Regions from separate parts of the Undibacterium sp. YM2 genome, predicted to be linked through region 4. Evidence: predicted binding sites of a transcription regulator. Region 4 holds the regulator's gene; each other region holds the start of a gene.

Region 1 (7,525 bases), 2.1 Mb from region 4:
CACGGCAGATTCATACACTGGCATTTCTTGCCCATGTGCATAGCCATGCGCCATGGCAAATATCGACACCAGTGCCAGTCCTGCACCTACGGGCAACTTAACTGCAAAACTGATCAACAAACCAAGGATAAGCACAGAGGCGGCGATACCATGCTCCACGCCCGGCAAGCCTATGCCTGCAAGAGCCAATGCACCGCCAAAGACCATCATCAAGGGAAAGCTGGCTGGTATCAACCAGGCACGTGCATGCTTTTGTTGCGCTGCCCAGATGCCTGTTGCCAGCATGGCCAGCAAATGGTCAAGTCCGGTGAAGGGATGGAGAAAACCATCCTGCAGGGCATTCATGGAATGCAGCACACTGTCATGCGCCAGGGCTGGCAATGAAATCATGGCACTGCCCAGGACCGCGACCACATAAAGGCTGCGCAATTTATTTAGTTTCATATTGTTCTCCAGATTGAAAATTAGTTTTTGACTTCATCCAGCATGCCTTGCTGACGAATGAAACTGACGACTGCCTCCAGCCCGTCGCCTGTACGCAAATTGGTAAATACAAAGGGACGTTCGCCACGCATGCGCTTGGCGTCTTGTGCCATGATGTCGAGATTGGCACCGACGTGTGGTGCGAGATCAGTTTTATTGATGATCAGCAGATCAGAGCGGGTAATGCCAGGCCCGCCCTTGCGCGGAATTTTTTCACCACCGGCCACATCGATGACGTAGATGGTCAGGTCTGACAGTTCAGGGCTGAAGGTCGCCGCCAGATTGTCACCACCAGATTCCACCAGGATCAAATCAAGATCAGGAAAGTCTGCGCTCATGCGAGCTATCGCTTCCAGGTTGATGGAGGCATCTTCGCGTATGGCTGTGTGCGGACAGCCACCGGTTTCCACTCCCATCAAACGTTCTGCGGGCAAGGCATCGGCACGCAAAAGGATTTCCATGTCTTCCTTGGTGTAGATGTCATTGGTGATGACAGCCATTTCATAATGATCACGCATGCTTTTGCACAGCATTTCGCAGAGTGCAGTTTTACCGGAACCGACCGGACCGCCTATGCCTACACGCAGGGGATTTGGTTCTGAAGATGTATGTGTTGGAGTGTTCATTTTATTGTTCCTATTTTTATGATCTATACAGACGACTGTACTGCACCTCATGCTGCATGGACAGCAAAGACAAGCCTGGTGCCCAGTTCGATAATTGATCATCTTCCAGTTTTTGTGCCAGCCTTGCTGCCTTTTCCAGTTCGGGGCGTAGCGACAGCAGCAAGCGTTGTCCTGAAACCTGGCCCAAGGGGATGGATTTAACCCCCACCAGCACCTGGTTTTCTGCCCATGAAAACAGCATACCCAGCAATACCGATTCCGGCGGCACCTGCAAGGCAACTGCCGCTGCTGCCAAGGCCGTAGGCAAAGGCAATTCATGTTGTGCCAGCAATATCGCCAGTAACTCAGCATCAGCAATCTTCAGATCACTCACCAGTTTGCCCAGTGAATAACCCATTTGTATGCTCTCTGCCCGAAATTCTGCCGTATCCCTGGCGGCGATGAACAAGCTGGTCCAGTGCGATACTGCAGCCAAGTCTCTGCTCTCAAAAGCCTGCAACAAGCGCCACAGTACTGGCGCTTCAAAGCGGGCCACCACTTCATGCAGGCAATTGATAATCCATTCCCGGGCTGTGGCTTCGTTGCGCACCAGGCCCTTTTCTATCGCCGCTTCCATCCCTTGCGAATAACTATAGGCACCGATGGGCAAAGACGGGCTGGCCAGTTGCAGGAGATGGAGTAAGGCTGCAGACTGCATGCTCAAGCCTTGCTGTCGGAAGGACGGTGTATGCGCTGGCGCAAAGGTATCGGTGCCAGTGGATTATGCGGATGTCCATCATCGCCGCCATGATGATGGCCACCGCCATACGCACCTGATTCTGGCTCAAAACTGGCCTGCTCTTCAGTGACGACAGCGCCCAGCCCTTGCAGCATTTCCTTCAGCACCGGGTCTTTGCGTATGCGCAAAAAACCCTCGCCGACCTGCGCCTGGGTATGCCGATTGCCAAGGTGGAAGGCGCAGCGCAATAAATTAAAGGCAGTATCGCATTCCACCTTATACGTCGGTTCGGCAGCAGCAACGACTTCAATCACGCGGCCATCATTGCCCAGCATCAGGTCACCATGGCGCATGACTGTACCGCGCACGGTGAACACGGCAACATCTTCACCGCTGGTAAGGGTGGCACGCAAACGGCTTTTTTCACGCAACTCATACGGCAAAACCAGTTGCCCGGCGATGCTGTCGGCAGTCTCTATCTTTGTTTGTAATGTCAACATTGTTTAAAATAAGAAATAACGTTGGGCCATGGGCAGGATTTTTGCCGGTTCGCACACCAGCAGTTCACCATTGGCACGAACTTCATAGGTTTCGGAATCGACTTCCATTTTTGGTGTCAGGCTATTGTGTATCATGTCCTTCTTGCGAATCTGGCGCGTGTTCTTGACAGCAATCAGGGTCTTGTTCAGTTTCAACTGTTCTGCCAGCCCCGCATCCAGCCCCGCCTGCGATACAAAAGTAAACGACTTTTTCAAGCCACCACCAAAGGCACCAAACATCATGCGGTAATGCACGGGCTGTGGCGTTGGTATTGATGCATTCGGGTCACCCATCTGGGCAGCGGCGATCATGCCACCCTTGATGATCATCGATGGCTTCACGCCAAAGAAAGCTGGCTTCCACAAGACGATATCGGCAATCTTGCCCACTTCCAGCGAGCCTACTGCATGGGCAATGCCATGAGTCAGCGCCGGGTTGATCGTGTATTTGGCGATATAGCGTTTGACACGGAAGTTATCGTGACGCGCATTGTCTTCTGCCAGCGAGCCACGCTGTTGCTTCATCTTGTCTGCCGTTTGCCAGGTACGCATGATGACTTCGCCTACACGGCCCATGGCCTGGGAATCGGAAGACATCATGGAGATGGCACCGATATCGTGCAAAATATCTTCAGCCGCTATGGTTTCGCGCCGTATGCGTGATTCGGCAAAGGCAATATCTTCGGCGATTGCCGGGTCCAGATGGTGGCAGACCATGAGCATGTCGAGATGCTCATCCAGGGTATTGACGGTGTAAGGGCGGGTAGGATTGGTGGAAGACGGCAATACATTTGCCTCACCCACCGCCGCAATAATATCGGGCGCATGGCCACCGCCCGCACCTTCGGTATGGAAGGTATGGATAGTCCTGTCCTTGAATGCAGCCAAGGTATGTTCCAGGAAGCCACCTTCGTTGAGCGTGTCACTATGGATAGCGACCTGCACATCCATCTTGTCTGCCACAGTCAGGCAATTATCGATTGCTTGTGGTGTCGTGCCCCAGTCTTCATGCAGCTTCAAGCCTATGGCACCTGCTCTGATCTGCTCCTCCAGCGGTAAAGGCAAGCTGACATTACCCTTGCCCATAAAACCCAGGTTCATAGGGAAAGCATCTGCCGCCATCAGCATGGAATGCAAATGCCAGGGGCCAGGAGTACAGGTGGTTGCTGCCGTGCCAGTGGCAGGGCCGGTGCCGCCGCCAAGCATGGTGGTAACGCCGCTCATCAATGCTTCTTCAATCTGCTGCGGACAAATGAAGTGGATATGCGAATCGATGCCACCAGCGGTCACGATCTTGCCCTCACCGGCAATTATCTCGGTCGCGCCGCCAATTGCCATGTCAACGCCGGACTGTATGTCAGGATTGCCAGCCTTGCCTATACAGGCAATCAAGCCATTTTTAATCCCAATGTCAGCCTTGACGATGCCCCAGTGATCAATAATGACGGCATTGGTGATGACAGTATCCATGACTTCAGCATGTGATCTTTGTGACTGGCCCATGCCATCGCGTATCACCTTGCCGCCGCCAAATTTCACTTCTTCGCCATAGATGGCAAAGTCTTTTTCAATTTCGATGAACAAGCCAGTGTCTGCCAGGCGAATGCGGTCACCCGTAGTCGGCCCAAACATTTCAGCATAAGCGTGACGTGAAATTTTCACAGCGCCCCCATCACTTTGCCGCTAAAGCCATAGACTTTTCTGTCACCTGCCAGGGCTACCAGCTCTATGCTGCGTTGCTGTCCAGGTTCAAAACGTATGGCGGTGCCAGCAGCAATATTGAGGCGCATGCCGTAGGCCTGTTGACGGTCAAATTGCAGGGACGGATTGGTTTCAAAAAAATGAAAATGTGAGCCCACCTGTATCGGCCTGTCACCGCTATTGGCTACAGTAATGCTGACGATGGCACGACCGACATTCAGTTCTATATCCCCATCCTCTATCAGGGTTTCGCCTGGTATCATGATTTTCTCCTAAGGAATGGGGTGATGAACGGTGACCAGCTTGCTGCCGTCCGGGAATGTCGCTTCGACCTGAATATCAGGAATCATTTCTGGCACACCTTCCATGACATCGGCACGGCTGAGAATTTGTGTGCCTTCCGACATCAATTCGGCCACCGTGCGGCCATCGCGTGCGCCTTCCATGATGGCAGCAGTAATCAGGGCGACTGCTTCTGGGTAATTCAACTTCAGGCCGCGTGCTTTACGCCTTTCTGCCAACAAGGCGGCGGTAAATATCAGCAACTTATCTTTTTCTCTGGGTGTCAGATCCATATCTTCTTTCGCTTATTGTCTGTGCTATCACCGAACTTATTATTTATCGCCATTTACAAAATAACAAGCAAGTCCACCAAGGTGACAGGCCAGCCCTCTAAAAACATTATAAAAAGCAACACAGCAAGTTTTGAACCAAGGGCAAATAGCCTGAATTACCGGAATGCGCACCAAACAGAGGCAAGATCTCACCAAGTTAGTGCATTTCATATAAATGCAGATGGCGCGAAAATAATTGGAACTTTTGATACTCCTGAGAGTAATACCTTAAAACAACCAACAAATAAACGTGGATAACCAAGAGACAGATTCCAGCTTGCTGACAAAAATGCGCGATGGTGATGTTGCTGCATTTCAACGTCTGTACCAGCGTCATCAGGGGCCTATCTATCGCTATGCATTGATGCGATGTGGCCAAAGTGCGCTGGCAGCGGACGTGGTGCAGGATGTTTTCATGGGTTTATTGAGCAAGTCTTACCGCTATGACGCAGGCCTGGGCAGTTTGCAAAATTTTCTGTTTGGCGTAGCAAGAAATTTATTGTTGAAACAGGACCAGGCAGAACGCCGCCGCCAGTCATTACCAGGTTATAGCGACGAAGATGGAGAAGAAGTCTTGATGAGTGAAACGACAGAACTGGCGGATGTCATCTTCCATCAGCAAATGACTGAACATGTGCGGCAGGCAGTCTCGGTACTGCGCCCTCATTATCGTGACGTGATTATTTTGTATGAATTGCAGGAACTGTCGTACGCAGAGATAGCCGTGATTTGCGACATAGATATAGGAACAGTTCGCTCACGCCTGTCGCGGGCGCGGGCAGCGATACTGCAATACAGCGAAAGACTGGGCTGGCGACCCGACGCAGCGGCAAAAACCGGAACACAAAGATGAAAGACCTTATGAATACCCCACAGGACACCAGCAATGCCGATGCTTTGCTGGATCAGCAGTTCAGCCTTTTGCGCAAAGATTTGCAGGAGCTGAATACGCCAACGGCGATCGAGCAGACTTTATTGCAAGCTTTTGCCAAACAACGGGCCAAGGATAAAAAACAGGCACGCAGCAAACGCCTGCGCCCGTGGCTGGCAGGTTTACTGACGCTGAGTGGCAGCTTTGGTCTGGTCATGCTGACGGTCATATTCCCAGCATCGCAGCATCAACTGACGCCGGACAGCAGCGCAGTTTCAAACTCGGAACTGCCTCCCTTTGTCGCTCTGGTGCCGATGGAGCGTCTGGAAGAAGGCACACCTCACATGATGGAAACTGAAGTGCCAGCTGCCTGGTTGGCCAGTTTGGGCATGCCTGTTAGTCCTGAAATTGCTGGGGAGACGGTGCGGGCACAGATGCTGGTGGATGCGGAAGGCTCACCTTTGGCCATGCGCCTGCTCAAAAATTAATGCATCTGTTTGAGCAAAATTTTTAATTTCGACATTGATTTTTTTATTTCAACTACCTTTCACCATGAGCAAGAGGGAAACATCATGACTATCAAACTTCCAATATTGGTCCTTTTGAGTTATTCATGGACTGTGGCGCAAGCAAATGTCATCAACGACAATCCGGCGCCAGTTGCGCCAGAAGAAAAACAAACACGCCTGCAACTTGAATTCCATAGGGCTACTCCGCTTGCCCCCATGCCACCCGCTCCACCGATGCCACCTTTAGCTCCCATGTCTCCAATTTCTGTCATGCCAACCATGCCGACACTTGCGGCATTGGCCGACTTGCCCGAAGCTGGCACCATCAATAAAACTATCTCAGATGCAATGAGTGCAGCAAGAAATGCTAACGATGCCATGAACGCTGTTTTCTCTGGCATGCAGGACATGCATATCTCCAACACGATTAAAAATGCGGCATACAGCGCAGAAATCATTACCGAAAAAACACAGACCTTAGCTGACGGCAATCAGATCAGCAATAAAACTTCCAGTTCGGTCTATAGAGATAATGCTGGCCGCATTCGCTATGAAGTCCGCGACAGCAAAGGGAACTTGTCGCAAATTTTCATCACTGATCCGGTGGAAAACTCACGGTACATCATCATTCCTGAAAGAAAGACCGTCACCAAAGTGATGCTGGCCAAAACACCAGACGGGAAAGTCATCGCCCAAAAAGAGAAGCAGGAAGGAAATACAGGCCGGATTTATCTACAAACGAATGATGATGAAATCATTATCAAGACATTGAAAAAGAAAACTGATGATAAATCTGAAGGCAACAAAGAAGCACGAGAAGAAATCAAGGTCATTAATGCTAAATCTTCCAGCTATGTACCAGGACCTCATACTGCCTTCATCAGTGCGACAGATAATCTGATTAACATCATAAAAACCTCACCGCTCCCGACTGCGTTCATGGACACTCGCTGGAGTAATAAAACGGGCACCAAGGATATCGGCACAAAAGAAATCGATGGCGTTCGCGCTGAAGGAAAAATGCGTTCTTATCAAATCCCTGCCGGAGAGATCGGCAATAAAAATCCGATTACTGTCAGTTCTGAAACCTGGTACTCCCCCGACTTGCAATTAACCGTTCTTATCAAGCAAAGTGACCCTCGCACTGGTGAATGGAGCTATCGTCTGAACAACCTGAAACGTACAGAGCCAGCCGCCAATCTGTTTACTGTTCCGGAAGGGTACACCGTAAGAAACGTCAACCTCGCACAAAAAATCGTTATTGAAAGACGCGAAGAAAAGAAACCCTGATCCCTCCGGCCAGCCGGGCCGTTTTTGCAGGGCTTGTGAGTGGGCAGGGCCAGGATTCCCGACCTGCCCTGCCACTCTTTTTTAAAGTTGCTTGCCAATATTCCCGGGATTGGTTATAGTTTTTCCATGCACGCAATTACCCATCCCCTGCTGAACACGAACTTATGCGCAATT
Region 2 (7,525 bases), 170 kb from region 4:
TTGTGCGATGGCTAAAGCGATTTTGAGTGGCAAGCTGGTTCATACTAACAATAACAAGACTGACGCAAACGACAAGGCAATTGCCGAGAGAGACGTGAGTACCTATTGTCGTTAGGGATTTATTCAAATAAAAACACAAAAAGCCCATGCAACTGGTTTTTCAGTTTTTGGTATGCAGTAATATTGATTCGAGAGGGAATATGGCATCATCATGGGACGGACCAGGACCGAAACGCAAACTTGAAGACATGCACCGCTATAGTTGCTATCTGTACGGCTTGGTAACAATTTTTTTTGCGCTCGGCATATTCGCCACGGGAGGCCAGTCGATTCCACATATTGCGCTGTTTATCCTTACGGCGACTTTATCTTTTGCGCATTTCAAATTGAGCGCTGCGGTTGAGCAAGACAAGACATGGAGCCGTAGTGCATCCATGGCTTTGGCCTGTCCATTACTTTTGGGTTTTCCCATCGGCACTTACATGGGCGTCACTATCCTCATCAATGCCGCCAGGTATGAGCCTTAGTAAACACTGGCCCGAGGTCTGAGTTGGATGGGGCGCGATGACCAGCCTGCAAGGCAATAATATTTATGCCTGCCTGGTATTGTTCGGCTGCTGCGCCAAAGACTGCAAAGGTGATGGTGTCGTCGTCGCAATATCCCGCAACTCCGGCGGCACGGCAACCCTCACAGGCTTGCTGTGCATATTGGTGGCTGACAAGACATTGCCCTGAACTTCCGGGCTGGCATTCCAGACTGGGTCAGCGATACTTTCAAAGACAGACTTCAACTGCTGGCCCCAGGTATTTCGTATCATCTGGAAATACTGGTTTTTCTCATCTATCGTCACGAAGTGGGTGACGGCCAGTTTATTGTTTTCATATACCAGCAAATCCAGCGGCAAACCAACAGACACGTTAGAACGCAGGGTAGAGTCCATGGAGATCAGCGCACACTTGGCTGCCTCGTCAAGTGGGGTCGCCGGGGTGACCACGCGATCGACAATGGGTTTGCCATACTTGGCTTCACCAATCTGGAAATAGGTATTTTCATTATGTGATTCTATGAAATTACCAGCAGAATAAATCTGGAACAGACGGCAACGCTCCCCTTGATCTGGCCACCAAAAATCAGGCTGACATTAAAGTCTATGCCAAACTCAGACAAGGACTTGGCGTCACGGTGATACACGGTGCGTACCGCCTCACCGAGTATTCGGGCAGCCTCATACATATTGGCCGCAGTCCAGATACTATTGCCTTTGGCATCCACATGGTCAGACACCAGTTGACGTATCGATTGTGAAATCGACAAATTACCAGCCGTCATCAGCACCATGGTACGGTCGCCAGGGTTTTCAAACACCGACATCTTGCGGAAAGTGCCTACCTGATCAACACCTGCATTAGTGCGTGAGTCGGAGAGAAACACCAGCCCGGCGTCCAGGCGCATGCCAATACAGTAAGTCATAGTGCAGAGTTTTGGTCCATAGAAACTAGAATTCTACCTGAAACCGGGGCACTGAAATACGCTTGTCACATTTGTATGTAATGCATGTAACAATCTATCAGGGCGGTATTCATGGCCTTAGCGCGGCGTTACCTGCACAGTCACACTCAGGGTTTCCAGCCCTCCACCTCGGCGCACGCCGCGTACTGGCGCTGCTGAATCATAATCACGCCCTATGGCCAGGCGGCAATAGGAATCTGTCATCAAAACGGCATGCGTGGCATCCACACTGACCCAGCCACTATAGTCGGCGTCTTCTACCCACACATCGACCCAGGCATGGCTGTCGGCATGGCCAGTGGATTCCGGGTCAATATAACCAGAAACGTAGCGGGCCGGTATGCCACGGGCATGGCAGCAGGCCAGCATGATGTGGGCATGGTCCTGGCATACGCCGCGGCCCAGCAACAGGGCATCGCTGGCACTGGTTGTGACGATGGTTGCACCAGTCTGGTACTCGACTGCACCACGTATGTGCGTTGCCAGATTAAGCAGTGCAGCCGTGCTGGTCTGGCCGCTGTCTGGCAAGTGCTTCTGCGCAAAGTCCATGATGGCTGGCACGGGTTCTGTCAGCCGTGTCGGCACGGTAAATACCAGTGGCGAAAAGGTGTCAGGGTCGGTGATGCGGCCTTGATAAGGTGTTGTCAGTTCGACTATTCCTTCGGCGATGATGGCAAGCTCGTGATGCTGACCCGTAATGGTCAGGGTATGTGCCTGATTGCCATAGGCGTCGATATAGGCATGCCTTTGTCCGGAACTCTTGATCTGCCAGGAAATCGCATGCTGGTGCAGCTCGGCACGCGGTGTCAGGCGCAATTGCTGTATGGTGTAGGTCACCGGGGCCGAATAACGGTAGATGGTCTCGTGACGTATAAAAAGTTGCATGATTTTTTTCTCAAGCCGCCAGCGGCACCAGGAAATCGCGGCTGACGCGGTTACCCAGATCGAAAATGTTTTCCAGGAAACGCGTCAGATTGTCATGCAAACCTTCTGCCAATATCTCTTCGATGCGGGCAAATTGCAATTCTGCATGCAGCTTACCAGCAAAACGCTCAGTGTCTGCTGATACATCATTACGCACTTCCTTGAGGTTGGCGACTACCTCATCCATGCAGGCCAGCAGAGAGCGCGGCATGTCACCACGCAGCATCAGCAATTCTGCCACCCGCTCAGGCGTAATCACATCCCGATAGACCTTGCGGTAAATTTCAAAACCGGAGACTGAACGCAGCAGCGCTGCCCAATAATAGAAATCCCTTTGCAGGCTGTCATTGCCGCGCCCGCTTTCCTTGGCACCGTGAAACTTCACATCCAGTATGCGTGCGGTATTATCGGCACGTTCTATGAAAGTACCCAGGCGTATGAAATGTACGGCCTCATCCTTGAGCATGGTGCCCAGCGTTACGCCACGTGACAGATGCGAGCGATACTTGACCCATTCAAAAAACTGGCTGGGGTCGTTTTCCAGTATCGTGTCCGACAGCCTGTCCTGCATATCCAGCCAGGTCGCATTCTGGGTTTCCCATACCTCGGTCGTCAGCGTACCGCGCACGGCGCGGGCATTCTCACGCGCCTCCTTCAGGCAGGAGGCTATCGACGACGGGTTCATCGGGTCCCTGACCATGAAGTCCAGCACATCCTTCTTCGTCAGTAAACCATATTGATGGTCAAAAGCAGACTGTAATTCAGAGATGCCCAGCATGGCACGCCAGCCGCGCTCAGCATCTTCGGCAGACTGTGGCAACATCGAAGTCTGGATATTCACATCCAGCATACGTGCAGTATTTTCTGCGCGCTCGGTATAGCGCGCCATCCAGAACAAATGATCAGCGGTACGGCTTAGCATGGTATTTCTCCTGATTTAATTTTCTAATATCCAGGTATCTTTGGTCCCGCCACCCTGTGAAGAATTCACCACCAGCGAACCTTCCTGCAAGGCCACCCGCGTCAAGCCGCCAGGCACCATGGAGATGGTTTTGCCAGACAAGACAAAGGGGCGCAAATCTATATGGCGCGGGGCGATGCCGCTTTCAACAAAGGTAGGGCAGGCCGACAATGCCAGGGTAGGCTGGGCTATATAACCATCAGGCCTGGCCAGCAAGCGCTGACGAAAATCTTCTATCTGTGCCTTGGTTGAAGCCGGGCCCACCAGCATGCCGTAACCACCGGCACCATGTACTTCCTTGACCACCAGATCGCCCAGATTTGCCAGGGTATAAGACAGATCTTCTGGTTTGCGGCACTGGTAAGTTGGCACGTTATTCAAGATCGGTTCTTCCGTCAGGTAAAACCTGACCATGTCCGGCACGAATGGGTAAATCGATTTATCATCCGCGACGCCCGTGCCTATCGCATTCGCCAGCGTTACGCGGCCAGCACGATACACCGACAGCAAGCCCGGCACACCCAAAGAAGAATCAGGCCGGAAAGCCAGCGGATCAAGAAAATCATCATCAATACGGCGGTAAATCACATCCACCCGCTTTGGCCCACGCGTGGTGCGCATGAAGACTGCATTGTCATTGACAAACAAATCCTTGCCTTCTACCAGCTCAACACCCATCTGCTGAGCCAGGAAGGCATGTTCGAAATAAGCCGAGTTATACATGCCCGGCGTCATGACCACCACGGTAGGGTTATCCACACCCATGGGCGCGACAGAGCGCAGGTTATCCAGCAACATGTCAGGATAATGATCAACCGGCGCAATCTTGTTACGTGCAAACAGCTCAGGAAAAAGCCGCATCATCATCTTGCGGTCTTCCAGCATGTAAGACACGCCAGACGGCACCCGCAAATTGTCTTCCAGTACGTAGAATTCACCCTCGCCAGCGCGCACAATATCCACACCCGCAATATGGGCATAAATGTCAGAAGCAACCGAAATACCCTGCATTTCAGGGCGATATTGGGCATTTTTATAGATTTGCTCGGCCGGGATGATGCCCGCCTTGATGATATTCTGGTCGTGATAAATATCATGGATAAACATGTTCAGCGCCTGCACCCGTTGCGCCAGGCCCTTTTGCAGCTGCGCCCATTCACCCGCATGAATAATGCGCGGGATAATGTCAAACGGGATCAGCCGCTCAGTACCCGCATCGTCGCCATACACCGCAAAGGTAATGCCCACCCGCCGAAAACTCAGGTCAGCCTCGGCCCGCTTGCGCTTCAAGCGTTCGGCAGGCTGCTGTGCCAGCCAGTTGCAAAACTCACGGTAATGTTCCCGCGTCAATTCTCCGCCCGGTGCAGCCGCATCATAGGCATGCATTTCATTGAAAAACTTGGCCATGTTCTAGTCTCGTGGTTACGGTTCCAATACAGCATATCAAGAAACGTGCCAGATCACATTGTGGTTAGCCGTAGCGTGGTTTTTTTGCTGCTATCAGTCGATCAGGCAAACAAGAGTGGCTGAACTGACGATAGTACAATGTACATTTTCATCAAGGCTCAACTGAAAAAGCATGGGAACATACATAAGCGTCAGAGGCTGGGTAGCGTGCCGTGAAGAGTCCATTCCACAGATCAAGGCAGTAATTTCATCCTTCATTGATAAAGCCGGAGACTATGGATTCGATGCTTCAAGAGCAGAAATGTATAATCAGGGCTGGGTAATTCCAGACACGCACATCAATTGGACTCATTACATATTTTACGGTGCTGACATACGAATCCAGCGTCTCAGCTACATAAAAGAACAGCTAAAAACACTCTCAAAAGAAATCACTCATTCAGAAGACTGGACAACCGACTATCTGACAGGAATATTTCACGCAGACCATGAAGATGGGATTGAGGGCTATATATGGAAATTATCCGATGGTGAATTTTACGAAGAAACAAAAAATGATAAATAGTGCCATCGCGCCATTTTGAACATGACCCGTAATCTCAAGGAAATGCTGATCCCTGGTGCACTCCTGCCTGCACAGATATTTCACCACAGCTTCAACAGATATTTGTTCTTTGATATAGATATCTGCACTTCCTGTGAATTAATGCATACGGTACAAAAATTGGTACGTGCGGGTTTTGGGCTTGAGGGGGGAGTGGAGGTGTATTCTGCTTCAGAGTATGAGAGCCTGAATATGTTTCGTGTTGCTGATGACTGGGTGCAAGCTATCACGAGCTGCGAAAAATACTTAAGAAATGCCGGAGACTATGGCGGACTAATTTTGCTGGATACCAGCAAACAGTGGGCTTTGTTTCAGCCCCGTCCTGTCGATATGGGGATATTCGCCTTTAATAGCCAGGTGGAATTTGAAAAATTTGTGCCTGACATATACGACTACTTTTTTTCTTGCGCAGATATAAAAAATTGGATTTCACGGAAGACGGAACATGATGTCGCTTTGGTAGAGACAGTAGGGTATGAGGTTTTGAGCGCACTCAATAAAAATTATTGTGTTTAACTTTATCCAATGGCAATGATTTATCTTGGTATTGCACGGCTTGTATTCTCTGGCAATCAAATTATCTATGCCATTAGTTTTGCCTATATTTTTCGATAGTGATGATTGCTTGGTCTTGTGCAAGAGATGGTGCGTTGTAACGCACCCTACTGATTGGGGCGCTGGACGACAGGATAGATGGCTTTGGCAGTTGCCCCTTCAAGGGGCGCTGCCAAAGTCAAATGACAAACCAAAAACCAAATTAGAAACTATGCTCCAGCGCAGGGAAAGATTTGTCTTTCACTGCCGCGACATACGCCTGTACCGCCGCATCAATACTGGTCTGGCCTTCCATGAAGTTTTTCACGAAGCGGGCTTTGCGACCTGGGAATACGCCCAGCAAATCGTGCATGACGAGTACCTGGCCTGAGCAATCAACGCCTGCGCCTATGCCTATTGTGGGGATATGCAGGGAATCTGTGACTTCTTTGCCGAGGCTGGCGGGTATCGCTTCCAGCACCAGCATCGTTGCACCGGCTTCCTGTACGGCCAGCGCTTCGGCTTTGAGCAGATTGGCGGAGGCATCGGTCTTGCCTTGCACCTTGTAGCCACCTAACTGATGTACGGATTGCGGTGTCAGGCCCAGGTGGGCGCAGACAGGGATCGCGCGTTCGGTCAGGAACTTGATGGTCGGTGCCAGCCAGTGGCCGCCTTCGAGCTTGACCATCTGTGCGCCCGCCTGCATCAGTTGCACGGCGTTGTTGAAAGCGGCTTCCGGTGTCGCATACGTGCCAAAGGGCATGTCGGCCACGACCAGTGCCTTCTGGTTACCGCGTGCTACTGCCGCAGTGTGATAGGCCACATCATGCAATGTCACTGGCAGGGTGGAGTCATGTCCCTGGCATACCATGCCGAGGGAGTCACCGATGAGTAAAATCTCTACGCCGCAACGGTCCATGAGGGAAGCGAAGCTGGCATCGTAGGCGGTGAGCATGGTGATTTTTTCACCTTTCTCACGCATCGCGATCAAGCCAGGAATGCTTACTGCTTTACGGTCTTGCAAATATTCAGCCATTCTTTTTCTCCAAAGGTGATGCTGTCATCTGATTTTTATTTGACAGCGGTTTTGTCTCCACCTTACATCCTCTCAAGATCTAAAAATAAAATAGACCGCTCCCACCAGGCACAAACCCGCCCACACATAATCAAGCTTGAATGGCTGGCCCATATAAAACATGGCAAAGGGCACGAAGACGATCAGGGTCAGGGCTTCCTGCAATATCTTCAGCTGTGCCAGGCTGTACGCAGTGTAGCCTATTCTGTTGGCAGGCACTTGCAGCAGGTATTCGAACAGGGCGATGCCCCAGCTGATAAAGGCGGCTACCCACCAGGCTTTGCTGGACAGGCTTTTCAGATGGCCATACCAGGCTACCGTCATGAAGATATTGGAGAGTATTAACAAACCTGTGGTTTGCACAATGATGGGGATTTGCATGGGGCCTCGCTTATCGCCTGGTCAGGCGCTCAGGTAATGGGTAATTCTTGTATGCGTTGCTCAGCCACCGCAGCGACATAGCTTTGCGCACGGCCTTTGCCGGGAATGCTGATATCGGCAGACAGTTGC
Region 3 (7,525 bases), 2.1 Mb from region 4:
AGCTGCATTTGCTCCGAGTTCAGAGGTCTTGCGAAGAAATGTCCCTGTATCTGGTCACACATATTGTCGCTCAGGAATTTGCATTGCGCCTCAGTCTCAACTCCTTCAGCAATAACTTTGATGCCCAGGCTGTGCGCCATGGATATTACAGCTCTGGTGATCGAGGCATCGTCAAGATTGTGCGGTAATTCCTGAACAAAAGATTGATCAATCTTGACAAAGTCAAACGGATAATGCTTTAGATAGCTCAGTGCAGAATAACCAGTACCAAAATCATCCAGAGCCAGGGTAAACCCCTGTTTTTTAAAATCGCTGAATGCTTTGTCTATTTTGTCACTACGATACATCAGTATCTGCTCAGTTATTTCCAGTGATACTTTATCTGGTGTGACTGCCATGCTCTCCAGTATTTCAGAAAGGCGACGGTTAAAGTCACTGCTTTGCAATTGTATGGGAGATATATTAATGGCAATGCAGGGTGGGTTCAGTCCCGCCAGATTCCACTGGGCGATATCCTTGCACACTTGCTTGATAATCCATTCTCCCAGACGCACGATGAGATCAGATTTTTCGGCAACCGGGATCAGTACTGCTGGCGGGATCCGGCCATGAATCGGGTGCTGCCAGCGTAACAATGCTTCCGCTCCTGCCACGTACCCAGTTTGCAAATCGACTGTGGGTTGATAGTGCAAGCTCAATGCTGCGGTATCGATAGCGGTATTAAGCTCCGCCTCTATATCGATTCCTTCTTGTTCTATCGTATTCATTGCGATAGTCCTGTGTAGTCTTCAATATGGTGTAGATGACGCTGCCTTTTGACAAACTGCAGGCTGTATCATGGCTCAGAGGGTGTGTTTATCTGGTTCAATGGTAACCAGACAGTGAAACAAGTACCTTTTCCCACAACGCTTTGTACATCGATACGTCCGCCATGTTTTTTGATGATGCCGTAGGAAAGCGATAAACCCAGGCCAGTGCCACTACCTACGGGTTTAGTCGTAAAAAAAGGTTCGAAGATGCGATTCAGATTTTCTTGCGGAATACCAGAACCAGTATCCAATACCTTGATCCATGCCATATCTTTCTCGCATCCTGTGCTGATTTTGATCATGCCGTTTTCTTTGATGGCATGTGAGGCATTCACCAGCAAGTTCATGACAACCTGATTGACCTGGGAAATAATGCATTTCACCAATGGAACCTGACCGTATTCCTTGACGACATTGGCTTTGTATTTGATCTCGTTTTTGACGATGTTCAGCGTGCTGTCTATCCCCTGGTGCAGGTCGGCTTCCTGCCAGTCTGTTTCGCCGACATGAGAAAAATCCTTCAAAGACTGCACGATATCTTTCACGCGTTTGAGCCCATCCATGGATTCGCGCACCAGATCCTGTATATCTTCCTTTAAAAATTCCAGGTCGGCCTTTTCTTTGAATTCTTCCATTTTTCTGGCGGCGTCTGGAGAAGACTGCTGCTGTATCAAATCCTCATACTGATTGATGACTTCAAATAATTTTTCTACGTAGTTTTGCAAACTGCCGATATTTGAATTGATAAAACCTATGGGATTATTAATTTCATGAGCGATACCAGCGGCCAGTTGGCCGACTGAAGCCATTTTTTCTGATTGCAATAACTGTTCGTGGGCCTCTTGCAGTTTTTTTATTAAAAGCTGCTGTTCTTCACCCTTTTTGAAGAGCGCAGCTTCCATCTCCTTGCGTTTGGTGATGTCAGTCAAGGAACCCACAACTTCAACAGGATTACCATCCTTGTCGCGTATCAGTCTCAGCATGTCATGCATCCATACATACTGGCCGCTGCGGCTCATGAAGCGATATTCGTAGGTTCTTTCACCTTCGGTAAACAATTTGGCAATGCTGGAGAAAATTTCAGGTACATCACTAGGATGTATATGCTCAAACCAAAAATTAGGGTCAGCAACCATTTCATCAGGATGGTAGCCAAGCACATGCAAGGCATTGTTGCTGACAAAAGTCATTTTGAAATCACCCGTAGGTACGCTGCTATAGATGATGGCTGGGGTATTGTCGATCAGGTATTGGAGTCTGGCATCCGTTGAGATACCTACGACCGAAGCGGGCTGTGGGGCAGCATTAGTTGCCGGTAGAACGCTGAATTCGTCGAATTGATTCACCATGACCACCATTAGGAAACAATCAATAAAAATATTGCTTTTTAAAATTCCCTTATGACTACATATTAGAGCAACAAGTATATAAAGTGCTATTTTTTTCAATCAGGTTTGACGGGTTTTAGTATTGCCGTGAGGGAATAATCACAAAAATGTCGGTTTTTAATGATAGTCATAATTTAAGCCCAATAAATCATGAGCTTACGTTAAATAACGTCAAATAATTAGCTGGTTAATCCTTGCTAATCATTTCTTTTTAATATCTATTTATGGGATGTTTTTCTGCTTAACATCCATATCAAGCACTTAAATCTCTATAAAAGAAAATTTTCTTATTTTCCGCACAATTTCGGCGCGAAGATGCACCGAAATGTGGAATTGCTATATGTTTAAGTTGTTTTTGCATCATTTTCATCAAGTTTTTCCGCTGTTTTCATTGAGTATATGCACTGAAATAGTTAGAAAATTTCTCTTGTTCCAGGCATGAGTGAGCTTGTTGACCCCTGTCTATACCGGATTTTCAACTGCGTAGTTATGGGGGATACACGAGGATCACTTTTTTGTTTTTAACAGTTGGCACGTTATCTGCTATCTGCCTTGATGGAAGTTCGGTTTTTCTTTCCATGACCTCACCACTATCAGGAGAAAACATGTCACGTCGTACTGTTTTGAAAGCAACTGCTGTCGCCGCAATGACCCTGGCCGCTTCTGGCTGGCTTACGCAGGCACAGGCCGCCGATACCATCAAGGTCGGCATTCTGCATTCCCTGTCTGGCACTATGGCAATCTCGGAGACATCTCTCAAAGATGTGGCCCTGATGACGATAGATGAAATCAATGCCAAGGGCGGTGTCATGGGTAAAAAGCTGGAAGCGGTGATCGTTGATCCAGCCTCCAACTGGCCGCTGTTTGCTGAGAAGGCCCGCCAACTGGTATCGCAAGACAAAGTATCCGTCGTGTTTGGTTGCTGGACTTCGGTATCACGTAAATCCGTCCTGCCCGTTTTCAAGGAACTCAATAGCCTACTGTTTTACCCGGTGCAGTATGAAGGTGAAGAGCTTGAGAAAAACGTTTTTTACACAGGTGCCGCACCTAACCAGCAAGCCATTCCTGCGACTGAATACCTGATGTCGAAAGAGGGAGGCGGTGCCAAGCGTTTTGTCTTGCTGGGTACTGACTATGTGTATCCGCGCACCACCAACAAAATCCTGCGCGCCTTCTTGCATAGTAAGGGAGTCAAGGATACTGACATCGATGAAGTGTATACCCCATTCGGCCACTCTGATTACCAGACCATCGTTGCCAATATCAAGAAATTTGCTGCGGGTGGCAAGACTGCGGTTATCTCCACCATCAATGGTGACTCCAATGTCCCATTCTATAAAGAACTCGGCAATGCGGGCTTGAAGGCAACTGATGTGCCTGTCGTTGCATTCTCAGTCGGTGAAGAAGAGTTACGCGGTGTCGATACCAAGCCATTGGTCGGTCATCTGGCCGCCTGGAATTACTTCCAGTCTGTAAAAAACCCGGTGAATACTGAATTCATCAAGAAATGGAAAGACTATGCAGTCGCCAAAAAACTGCCTAATGCAGCAACGGTGGTGACCAATGATCCTATGGAAGCGACTTATGTAGGTATGTATATGTGGAAGCAGGCTGTTGAAAAAGCCAAATCCACAGATACTGACAAAGTCATTGCTGCCATGGGCGGGCAGACTTTCAAGGCACCTTCCGGTTTTGAATTGACGATGGACAAAACCAATCATCACTTGCACAAGCCAGTCATGATAGGTGAGATCAAGGCTGATGGTCAGTTCAGCGTCGTCTATAAAACCAAGGCACCTATCCGTGCGCAACCATGGAGCCCTTACATTCCGGGTAATGAAGGTAAACAAAAACTGTAATTCAAGGACTGATATTTAAAGAGTGATGCAGACACTCAGGACTTCTATCACGACGTCCTGAGTGCTGCTCCGGATTTCCCATCCCTGACCTGGTTGCCTATGATATTTCGTAAAATCTGCGCGAGCATAGTCTTGTTCGTGTTCAGTCTGACAGCGCATGCGGCTATCGATGGCAAGCTTTTGCAGGCGCTGGCGGGTGAAGATCCTGATGCGCGTATTACTGCTGTCAACTCCATCGCGGCCATGGGTAATGAAAAGGCTGTGGAAGTATTGACTGCACTCAAAAATGAACAATTATTTGCCAGGGACGTCAACGTTTACCTGGTCGATGGTGAACAGGCAAAAGACCTTAGCACAGGGAAAATGCAAAAGCTGCCGGATGATGCAGAGGCAATCACCATCAATAACCGCCTGCGTGCCGCGCTGGATAGCGCACTGTCAGGCTTGAAATTATTTTCACCGGACAAAAATACCCGCCTCGTCGCAGCCACTGCGCTGGAAAAAGAAGCAACACCAGAACAATTGCCCTTGCTGAACAAAGCCTATCTGAAAGAAAACGATAGCGAAATCAAATCCCGTCTGCAAATGCTGATTGCCACCGCCAATTTGCAGGCCAGTGACACTGTGGTGCGCAAGGCAGCAGTCAAGGCTTTGCTGGATAGTCCCAATCCCAATTTAAAACCTGTGCTGCAAAAAATGCTGGCACAAAATCCTGATGGCAGTTACAACGAAGCCGATGCCAGCATACGCCTGGAGGCTGCTAACACTCTGAATGCCATCGATGGCCGTCTCGCGCGCATGGAATTTGTCGGAAATCTGTTCTATGGAGTATCGCTGGGCAGCGTGTTGCTGCTTGCTGCACTTGGTCTGGCAATCACCTTTGGTCTGATGGGCATCATCAATATGGCGCATGGCGAGTTGCTGATGATAGGCGCTTACACAACCTATGTCTGTCAGATGCTGTTCCGTAAATTCATGCCTGGCGCTGTCGATGCTTATTTGTTGCTGGCGCTGCCTGCCGCCTTCCTGGTTTCTGCCGCCGTTGGTATTTTGCTGGAAAGAACGGTGATACGCTGGTTATATGGTCGCCCGCTGGAGACTCTGTTATGCACCTGGGGTATCAGTCTTATCTTGATGCAGGCCGTGCGCTCGATTTTTGGTGCGCAAAATGTCGAGGTTGCCAATCCGTCCTGGATGTCGGGCGGTATTACGGTGCTGGGTTCGCTGGTGTTGTCTTATAACCGCATCATAATTATCTTCTTTGCCTTGTTCGTGGTGCTGACAGTCTGGCTGATCCTGAACAAAACACGCCTGGGCCTGTTCGTACGCGCCGTGACACAGAATCGCCGCATGGCTGATTGTGTAGGTGTGGCAACTGGCAAGATCGACATGCTGACTTTTGGACTGGGCTCGGGCATTGCGGGTCTGGGTGGTGTGGCCTTGTCGCAATTGGGTAATGTCGGCCCTGACCTGGGGCAAAACTACATTGTCGATTCTTTCATGGTCGTGGTGCTTGGCGGGGTAGGGCAGTTGGCGGGCACCGTGATTGCGGCTTTTGGCCTGGGTGAAGTGAATAAATTTCTGGAGCCGGTAGCCGGTGCTGTCATGGCCAAGATCGTCATCCTGGTATTTATCATCATTTTCATACAACGCAGACCGCAAGGCTTGTTTGCGCTCAAAGGCAGGAGTGTGGAATGAGTGCAACTACGACGATTGCAACAGCAAAGGGGCTGTTTTCCAAGCCTGCATGGACAGGCATATTGGTGTGTGCTGTGATCGCAGTATTGCTGCCTATCCTTAACCTGAGTTTTCCCGCTGGTCATGCCCTGCATATTTCCAGTTATACGATAGCTCTGGTTGGCAAGTTCATGTGCTATGCCCTGGCTGCGCTGGCGCTTGATCTGGTCTGGGGTTATACCGGGATTCTGTCTTTGGGACATGGCGTATTCTTTGCACTGGGTGCCTATGCGCATGGCATGTATCTGATGCGTGCGATTGGCCGTGATGGCGTTTATCAAAGCAATCTGCCAGACTTCATGGTTTTCCTGGATTGGAAAACCTATCCCTGGTATTGGGCTATGACAGACAGCTTCTGGTATTGCATGGCGCTGGTGGTACTGGTGCCTGGGGGCCTGGCCTTTATCTTTGGTTTCTTTGCCTTTCGCTCACGCATCAAGGGTGTATATTTTTCCATCATCACCCAGGCCATGACATTTGCTTTCATGCTGCTGTTCTTTCGTAATAACACTGGCTTTGGCGGCAATAATGGTTTCACTGACTTCAAGCGTATTCTGGGTTTTACCATCACAGCACCTGGCACCAAGGCAGCCTTGTACCTGATTACCTTGCTGATTTTATTGTCAGCCTTGTTCCTGTGCCGCTGGATAGTCACTTCCAAGTTGGGGCGCGTGCTGCAGGCTGTGCGTGATTCAGAATCGCGACTGATGTTCATCGGCTACAACCCCTTGTGGTTCAAGCTGTTTGTCTGGACCTTGTCCGCCATAATTTGCGGTATTGCCGGAGCCTTGTATGTGCCTCAGGTTGGCATCATCAACCCGTCTGAAATGTCACCAGCCAATTCGATAGAAATGGTGATCTGGGCCGCAGTCGGCGGGCGCGGTACTTTGCTGGGGCCTATCATTGGTGCTTTTACTGTCAACGGCTTAAAGAGCTGGTTCACAGCGGCTTTTCCGGATTTGTGGCTGTATGCCCTGGGCTTGCTGTTCATACTGGTGACCTTGTTCATGCAACAAGGTGTATTGGGCCTGGTGAATAAATTGAAAAAACAGCGGGAACCAGCATGACTTCTTATATGATGAGTGGCGTCTTGCGACCGGGGCAGCAATATGAAGGGGCTACCGGTGACCAGGGCGTGTCTTATGGCCGTATCAAACCGGAGGGAGTAGATACCACCCACGGCGCGATCCTTTATCTGGACGACATCGTCGTTTCATTTGACGGTTTCAAGGCCATCAATAATCTGAACCTGGATATCTCTGTGGGAGAACTGCGTTGCATTATCGGCCCCAATGGTGCGGGTAAGACCACGATGATGGATGTGATCACCGGCAAAACCCGGCCCACATCCGGTACCGCGTTCTTTGGCCAGACCATGGACCTGACACGCATGAGCGAAGTCGATATTGCCCATGCTGGCATAGGACGCAAGTTCCAGCGACCAACAGTGTTTGAGCAGCACAGTGTGTTCGAAAATCTTGAGCTGGCCATGAAAATGGACAAGCGCGTCAAAACCACCCTGTTTGCCCGTTTGAACAGCGAACAAAAAGACAAGATAACCGCCATCCTGGAATTGATACGCCTGAATGGGCAAGAACAAAGGCAGGCTGGCTTGTTATCGCATGGCCAAAAGCAGTGGCTGGAGATAGGCATGCTGCTGATACAGGAACCACAATTGATCTTGCTCGATGAGCCAGTGGCTGGCATGTCGGATGCAGAGACCGCACGCACT
Region 4 (7,525 bases):
CGGTATTCAGTCTCCGAGATCAGCATGCCGGCAACAAAAGCACCCAGCGCCATCGACAAACCAGCTTTCTCAGTCAGCCAGGCCGCGCCCAGCGTAATAAACAAGAGATTGAGCATGAACAACTCTTGCGAGCGCCGCTTGACCACGATGTGGAACCAGGTACGCATGAGTTTTTGCCCGACCACCAGCAGCAATACCAGCACCACCGCCGCCTTGCCACTCGCCAGTGCCAGGGTTTTGCCAAGATCCGGTGATTTTGACGCCAATGCCGGAACCAGGATCAGCAAAGGCACCACAGCCAGATCCTGAAACAGCAACACGCTGATGATTTGCCTGCCATGCAGGCTTTCGAGCTCCAGCCTTTCCGTCAGCATTTTGGAGACGATGGCGGTGGAAGACATGGCCAGCGCGCCACCAAGGGCGAATGAGGCTTCCCAACTGATCTGGAACATGCCAGGCAGCCAGCGGCTGGCTATCCAGCCAAATACCATGCTGGTCAGTATCGTGACCAGTACCTGCGCCATCCCCAGGCCAAATACAGCCTTGCGCATGGCCATGAGTTTGGACAGCGAGAACTCCAGCCCTATCGAAAACATCAGGAAGACCACGCCAAATTCGGCCAGTTCATGGGTCACGGCACTATCTTCTGCCATGCCAAAACCGTGCGGACCTACGAAGATGCCAACCACCAGATACCCCAGCATGGGCGGCAGTTGCAACATACGGAATGCGACCACGCCCAATACGGCAGCAGCCAGCAATAAAAGTGTGGTGTCCAGTCCTGTCATGTCGTCTATTATTGCCGATTTATCGCCTTGTCATCCTGCTTTTGGGCAAACATAATTCATTACGTTACAACTGGCAAAGTTTTTGCTTTGCGGATTTCGTTTATACTTCTGGCATGAATGAACTGAATGCACCTTTAACTTTTAAACAACAAGCACCGACAGACCCGGCTGTCGCAGCACAACGCGCCCTGAAACTGGCTCGCGAGACCCTGCAAATCGAGGCCGATGCCCTGTTTGCCCTGCAAAAACGCCTGGGTAATGGCGATGCGGCAGGCTTTGCGCAGGCGGTCAGCATGTTGTTGGCATGCCACGGTCGTGTCGTGGTTTCTGGCATAGGCAAATCTGGCCATATTGCGCGCAAGATTGCGGCAACCTTCGCCTCGACTGGCACGCCCTCGTTTTTTGTCCATCCGGCTGAGGCTGCGCATGGCGATCTGGGCATGGTCACTTCGCAAGATGTGTTTATTGCGATCTCGTATTCTGGCGAAGCGTCTGAGCTGATGTCCATCCTGCCCATCATCAAGCGCCTCGGTGTGAAGCTGATTGCCATGACAGGCAACCCGGAATCCAGCCTCGGCAAGCTGGCTGATATCCACCTGAACCTGCATGTGGATAAGGAAGCCTGCCCGCTGAACCTGGCACCGACTGCCAGCACCACAGTGACGCTGGCGCTGGGCGATGCACTGGCGGTGGCGGTACTGGATGCGCGTGGCTTTAGAGAAGAAGACTTTGCCCGTTCGCACCCTGGTGGCTCGCTTGGTCGCCGTCTGCTGACCCACGTCAGGGATGTCATGCGTGTTGATGAGGCCATACCCCAGGTAGGGCCGGAAACCAGCCTGAAAACTGCGCTGCTCGAAATCACCAAAAAAGGCATGGCGATGACCGCTGTAGTGGATGAGCAGCAGCATGTGCTGGGCATCTTCACCGATGGTGACTTGCGCCGCCTGATGGATGGCACGCGTGACTTTACCCAGTTGCGCATTGCCGATGTCATGAACCACGCGCCACGCCGCATACGCCCGGAACAATTGGCTGTCGAAGCCGTCGAAGTCATGGAAACTTACCGCATCAACCAGTTGCTGGTCGCTGACGATAGCGGCAAGCTGGTGGGTGCCTTGCATATCCATGACCTGACCAGGGCCAAGGTGATCTGATGAATAATTCTGTAGATTCTGTAGAAAGAGCCAGCAAAGTCCGGCTCATGATTTTTGATGTCGATGGCATACTGACTGATGGCAGCCTGTACTTTGGGCCAGACGGCGAAATGATGAAATGCTTTAATGTGCTGGATGGGCAAGGCATCAAGCTCTTGCAGCAGGCCGGCATTATCACGGCCATCATCAGTGCGCGGCAATCGGCCATCGTCAGCAAGCGTGCGGCTGATCTTGGCATCAGCCATGTCAGCCAGGGTATCCATGACAAGAAAAGTGCATTTCTTGAACTGCTGGCGAAGCTGGATATCCCTGCTGAACACTGCGGCTTTATCGGTGACGACGTGATTGATTTACCGATACTGACCAGGGTTGGCTTTGCAGCCAGCGTACCAAATGCCCATGCTGAAGTACAACAACGTGTGCAGTACATCACCAGGGCCAGTGGCGGCCAGGGTGCTGCGCGCGACGTCTGCGACTTCATCCTGCGTGCTCAGGGCAAATATGAACAGGCTTTACAAGCATATCTGACATGAAACCCCAAATGACCATAGACCGCTTCCGCATCTGGCTGGCCGTGATCCTGCTGGGCGTGATCACCATGGGCACCATCTGGGTCATGGAAGTCATACGTCGCCATGCCGATGATGAGCAAAGCCGTACTTCTGCCAGGTCAGCACCGGATTACTATGTCGAGAAATTCAATTTCATCCGGCTGTCTAACAATGGCAAGGCCAATTACCATATCACCGGTGACAGCCTGGTGCATTTGCCGCGGACTGACAATATAGAAATCAAGCATCCGCAGATCAACAGCTTTGATCAGGGCAGGCCTCCCCTGCACCTGCGTGCTGAACTCGCCGTTGTATCGCAAAAATCTTCACTGACCACACCCAAGCGCGAGCATGATGAGGTTCACTTGCATGACAATGTCAGCATGGAGAGACCTGAGGGCCTGAGTTCACAATTTGTGCGTGTGGAGTCTGATTATCTTTTGCTCTTGCCGGACGAAGACATCGTTAAAACCGACAAACCGGTTTCAATTACGACTGGCAAACTGCATTCAACTGCAACTGGCATGATTGCCAATAATTCAACCCAAGGCCTGGAATTGCTGAGCAAGGTTTACATTCAACTCAAGAAACGTGAACCTGCTCCCAAAACCGGGACTAAATAAGCAAGAAAGCGAATATGCACATGATCAAAACATCATTTAGCGTCACACGCTTGATCAGCCTGGCCTGCCTGGGCCTGGCCTGTGTTTCTGCGAATGCAGAAAAAGCCGACAGTAATAAAGAGACCATCATCAAAGCCGGTTATGGCATCAGTGATGGCAAAGCCAGCGTCAGCAGATTATCCAAGGGTGTGTCCCTGGTGCGTGGCACCCTGACCGTCACTTCTGAGAGTGCTGTCGTGACCGAAGCCCCGAATGGTGATCAGTTTGTTGTTCTGACAGGTGGCGGTGGCCGCAAAGTCACCTTCCGCCAGAAACGCGATGGTGGCCCTGATCTGTGGGTAGATGGCGAAGCTGACCGTGCTGAATACAACCAGAGTACAGAAATCGTCAAATTCATTTCCAAGGCCAAGGTACGCTACCTCGAAGGCAAGCGCGTCACCCAGGAACAGGAAGGTGAATACCTGTCTTACGACAGCAAGAATGACGTATTTGTTGGCACGAATTCAACCAGTGGCCAGCATGTAGATGGCTCAGGCAATATCACCATCACCTTGCAACCAAAACCAGAAAAACAGGCTAAATAAGATGACAGCACAGTCAAGCAGCACCTTGCTTGTCAAGGGCTTGCAAAAGCGCTATGGCGCGCGCCAGGTGGTACGCGATGTTTCCCTGCTATTGAAAAGTGGCGAGGTGGTGGGTTTGCTGGGGCCGAATGGCGCAGGCAAGACCACCTCGTTTTACATGATCGTTGGCCTGGTACCTTCCGACGCTGGTGATATCACGATTGATGACGTGAATATCTCGCAACTGCCTATCCATGAGCGCGCCGTACTGGGCTTGTCTTACCTGCCACAGGAAGCTTCGGTATTTCGCAAGCTGACGGTGGAAGACAATATCCGTGCCGTACTCGAATTGCAAAAAGACAGTGAAGGCAAATATCTCGGTGCCAAAAAAATTGAGCAAAGGCTCAACGCTCTGCTGGCAGACTTGCAGATAGAAAAAATACGTGAAAGCCAGGCGCTGTCACTGTCAGGTGGTGAACGCCGCCGCGTCGAAATTGCCCGTGCACTGGCGACCAATCCTCGCTTTGTCTTGCTGGATGAGCCCTTTGCCGGTGTTGATCCTATCGCCGTCATTGAAATCCAGCGCATCGTGCGCTTCCTCAAGGAGCGCGGCATCGGTGTGCTGATCACCGACCATAATGTGCGCGAAACCCTGGGCATCTGCGATCACGCCTATATCATCAACCAGGGCGCGGTACTTGCCAGCGGCAAGCCTGACGACATCATACAAAATGAATCTGTACGTCGCGTTTATCTCGGAGAACACTTCCGGATGTGACGGGAATCATCATGAAACAAAGCCTGCAACTACGTACCTCACAACATCTGGCCTTAACGCCGCAATTGCAGCAATCGATACGATTATTGCAGTTATCCACTTTGGAATTGCATCAGGAGCTGGAGACGCTGCTGACCGATAATCCCATGCTGGAACGCGTCGATGATCCCCTCGATCACGCCGTACGCCTGCTGGCCGACGGTGCCATCAATACCAGCAGTACTTCTGCCGATGCCGGCATGGAAGCACCGGCAGCAAGAGAAGACAGTGACAAGTCAGCAGAACCGGCTGCCGCTGATGCAGAAACCGTCATCAGCAATGACAGCACCACCTCCAGCGAAGAAGACTGGGGCTTTGATGATGTGCAGCATGGCAGCAAGTCTGGCGATGATGAAGATGGCCGCCCCCAGCTCGGTGCAGCCCATATCACCCTGCGTGAACACTTGCTGGAACAGATGCGCCTGAACCTGCGCGAACCGCGTGACCGTGCCCTGGTCGAGCTGATGATCGATGCGCTCGACAATAACGGTTACCTGACCGAAACATTAGATGAAATACATGCCAGTTTGCCACTGGAACTGTGCGTAGAACCAGAAGAACTGGCGTTTGCGCTGAACATGCTGCAAAGCTTTGATCCCGCAGGTGTCGGTGCGCGCAGCCCGTCTGAATGCCTGGCCTTGCAAATCAGGCGTTTACCAAAAGTTGCTTTCGTCACACGCAGACTGGCATTGCAAATTGTTGAAACGCAACTGACTTTATTTGCACAAAGAGATTTCACCAAACTCAAGAAAATCTTCGACTGCGACGATGAAGATTTGCGCGATGCACAAACTGTCATTCGCCTGTGCAAACCACGCCCCGGCCTGGCCTTTGCTGCTGATGAATCTGACTATGTCGTACCTGATGTGATCGTCAGAAAATCCGGTAACGGCTGGCAAGTCATGCTGAATCAGGATGTCATGCCCAGGCTGCGGGTAAGCAGCATGTATGCCAACATCATGAAGCAAAACCGTGGCGAAGCTGGCATGGGCGCACAATTGCAGGAAGCACGCTGGCTGATCAAGAATATGCGGCAACGTTTTGAGACTATATTGCGCGTTGCACAAGCGATAGTCGAAAGGCAACGCAATTTTTTCACCCACGGTGCTGTTGCAATGCGCCCCCTTGTTTTGCGCGAAATTGCTGATACACTAGGATTACACGAGAGCACTATCTCACGTGTAACAACCCAAAAATACATGTTGACCCCACATGGCATGTTTGAGTTGAAGTACTTTTTCGGCAGCCATGTCGCGACGGAAACAGGGGGTGAAGCTTCTTCCACCGCGATACGTGCACTCATCAAGCAGTTGATAGGAGCAGAAGACCAGAAAAGCCCACTCTCTGATAGCAAAATTGCAGACATGCTGGGTGAACAGGGCATGGTAATTGCCCGACGGACAGTTGCCAAATACCGTGAAGCCCTCAAAATCCCCCCAGTGAGTTTGCGTAAATCTTTGTAAGCAGTCCTTGTAATCACGGTTTGAATTGCTATATATGATTTAGCTCAAGGCTAATAAATGCTGAGAGCGTATCGTAATAGCAAGCAACATCACTATAGGAGCACAGTATGAATCTCACCATCAGTGGACACCACGTCGAAGTAACTCCTGCAATTCGTGAATATGTACATACCAAACTAGAACGTATCAGGCGGCATTTCGACCAGGTCATTGATATCGCCGTCATCCTGACGGTGGACAAGCTCCGGGAAAAGGAAAAACGACACAAAGCTGACATTAATTTGCATATTAGCGGTAAAGATATCCACGTTGAAAGTCTGGCGCATGATCTGTATGCAGCCATTGATGCACTGGTAGATAAACTTGATCGTCAGGTCATCAAGCATAAAGATAAAATTCAAGACCATCAGCACGACGCCATCAAGCACATACCTGATCCGGCATCGGCTTCATAAGACCCCAGTCCTTACCCGAACAGGGTTGTGGACATCCAAAACAAGGACGCTAGAAGGCGTCCTTTTTGTTGGGTGCATGGTTTTTTGTAGGTCTAGTTTCTGACATTTAAAATAAATAATTTACTTTTATTGTCGTTTGTCACATACGCTGCTTAACAAGCTGCGAGTTAGTTGATTCACGGCATTTATATTAACGTCATTCCAGCGTGCTTTTAGCTGGAATCCAGCGACGTTCGTTATATGCCGAGGTGCTTATTGCAAGTGGCGCTTTGACTGAAGCGATTGCCCTCCGTGGATACAAGCCGGGTCCCGGCCCGGCAGCCGAAATACTTTCTTTGCGTCGCCAAAGTAAGTATTCAAAGAAAGGCGACCCAGGCGCAGCCGCCCCTTCGGGGTGCCCATTTGTGCAGTACAAAAAATGGGAAGATCCGAAACTCGCTTCGCTCAAACAGCGGCTCTTCTTTTTCCATTTTCTGTACTGCACAAATGGCGGCTACACATGGGAACTGCGGAAAGTCAAAAGCAACCCCAAAATTCAACGGCAACGGCAACGGCAACGGCAACGGCAACGGCAACGGCAACGGCAACGAGCATGATGCGTTTACTCTATTTCCTCATAAACATATACACCCCGTGACGCCCTCGTCTGACAAAGTTAAAATAGCAGCTTCATCCCCTACCCTGCATAGTCAACCACCATGAGCGAATTTGTACTTACCTCCGTCAAGAACAATATAGGCTATATCACCCTCGACAGACCCAAAGCGCTGAACTCGCTGTCACTCGATATGGTAAGAGCACTGACAGCGACCTTGCTGGCCTGGCATAATGATCAAAGCGTGCGGGCGGTGTTTATCCACAGCAGCAGCGAGAAGGCATTTTGTGCCGGTGGGGATATCCGTTTTTTCTATGACGTTGGCACTGCCACACCCAAAGGTGACTCCGCCCTGCTGGAAGATTTTTTCACCGAGGAATATGCCTTAAATCATTTAATCCATTTCTACCCAAAACCCTATATCGCGCTAATGAATGGCGTCGTCATGGGTGGTGGCATGGGTATCGCCCAGGCAGGGCCAGATTGCCGTTTGCGCATCGTCACCGAGCGTACCAA

The links. The regulator sigma-54, encoded in region 4, starts transcription at its own class of promoters, with help from an activator protein. The targets are predictions, from matches to a motif close to TGGCANGNAANCTGCTTT.
Region 1: the regulator sigma-54 is predicted to act here: its motif matches at 4,763-4,780, upstream of UNDYM_RS11815 (urease subunit gamma).
Region 2: the regulator sigma-54 is predicted to act here: its motif matches at 4,836-4,853, upstream of UNDYM_RS03110 (circularly permuted type 2 ATP-grasp protein).
Region 3: the regulator sigma-54 is predicted to act here: its motif matches at 2,727-2,744, upstream of urtA (urea ABC transporter substrate-binding protein).

The regions. Positions count from the first base shown of each region.
Region 1 is NZ_AP018441.1:2,594,613-2,602,137, reverse strand. It holds gene UNDYM_RS11845 (HupE/UreJ family protein) at 1-444, opposite strand, end outside; gene ureG (urease accessory protein UreG) at 465-1,109, opposite strand; gene UNDYM_RS11835 (urease accessory protein UreF) at 1,126-1,806, opposite strand; gene ureE (urease accessory protein UreE) at 1,809-2,327, opposite strand; gene ureC (urease subunit alpha) at 2,331-4,028, opposite strand; gene UNDYM_RS11820 (urease subunit beta) at 4,025-4,330, opposite strand; gene UNDYM_RS11815 (urease subunit gamma) at 4,340-4,642, opposite strand; gene UNDYM_RS11810 (RNA polymerase sigma factor) at 4,932-5,534, shown strand; gene UNDYM_RS11805 (hypothetical protein) at 5,543-6,040, shown strand; gene UNDYM_RS11800 (hypothetical protein) at 6,125-7,351, shown strand.
Region 2 is NZ_AP018441.1:660,755-668,279, forward strand. It holds gene UNDYM_RS03085 (DUF4124 domain-containing protein) at 1-115, shown strand, start outside; gene UNDYM_RS03090 (hypothetical protein) at 147-527, shown strand; partial or broken gene UNDYM_RS03095 (peptidase) at 591-1,471, opposite strand; gene UNDYM_RS03100 (transglutaminase family protein) at 1,589-2,395, opposite strand; gene UNDYM_RS03105 (alpha-E domain-containing protein) at 2,406-3,356, opposite strand; gene UNDYM_RS03110 (circularly permuted type 2 ATP-grasp protein) at 3,372-4,802, opposite strand; gene UNDYM_RS03115 (hypothetical protein) at 4,975-5,367, shown strand; gene UNDYM_RS03120 (hypothetical protein) at 5,389-5,922, shown strand; gene panB (3-methyl-2-oxobutanoate hydroxymethyltransferase) at 6,164-6,976, opposite strand; gene UNDYM_RS03130 (DMT family protein) at 7,049-7,396, opposite strand; gene folK (2-amino-4-hydroxy-6-hydroxymethyldihydropteridine diphosphokinase) at 7,426-7,525, opposite strand, start outside.
Region 3 is NZ_AP018441.1:2,580,860-2,588,384, forward strand. It holds gene UNDYM_RS11740 (EAL domain-containing protein) at 1-767, opposite strand, end outside; gene UNDYM_RS11745 (ATP-binding protein) at 836-2,158, opposite strand; gene urtA (urea ABC transporter substrate-binding protein) at 2,803-4,056, shown strand; gene urtB (urea ABC transporter permease subunit UrtB) at 4,156-5,754, shown strand; gene urtC (urea ABC transporter permease subunit UrtC) at 5,751-6,860, shown strand; gene urtD (urea ABC transporter ATP-binding protein UrtD) at 6,872-7,525, shown strand, end outside.
Region 4 is NZ_AP018441.1:493,361-500,885, reverse strand. It holds gene UNDYM_RS02415 (monovalent cation:proton antiporter family protein) at 1-788, opposite strand, end outside; gene UNDYM_RS02410 (SIS domain-containing protein) at 902-1,942, shown strand; gene UNDYM_RS02405 (HAD family hydrolase) at 1,942-2,475, shown strand; gene lptC (LPS export ABC transporter periplasmic protein LptC) at 2,472-3,116, shown strand; gene UNDYM_RS02395 (LptA/OstA family protein) at 3,131-3,700, shown strand; gene lptB (LPS export ABC transporter ATP-binding protein) at 3,702-4,457, shown strand; gene UNDYM_RS02385 (RNA polymerase factor sigma-54) at 4,469-5,959, shown strand; gene hpf (ribosome hibernation-promoting factor, HPF/YfiA family) at 6,067-6,414, shown strand; gene UNDYM_RS02375 (enoyl-CoA hydratase/isomerase family protein) at 7,113-7,525, shown strand, end outside.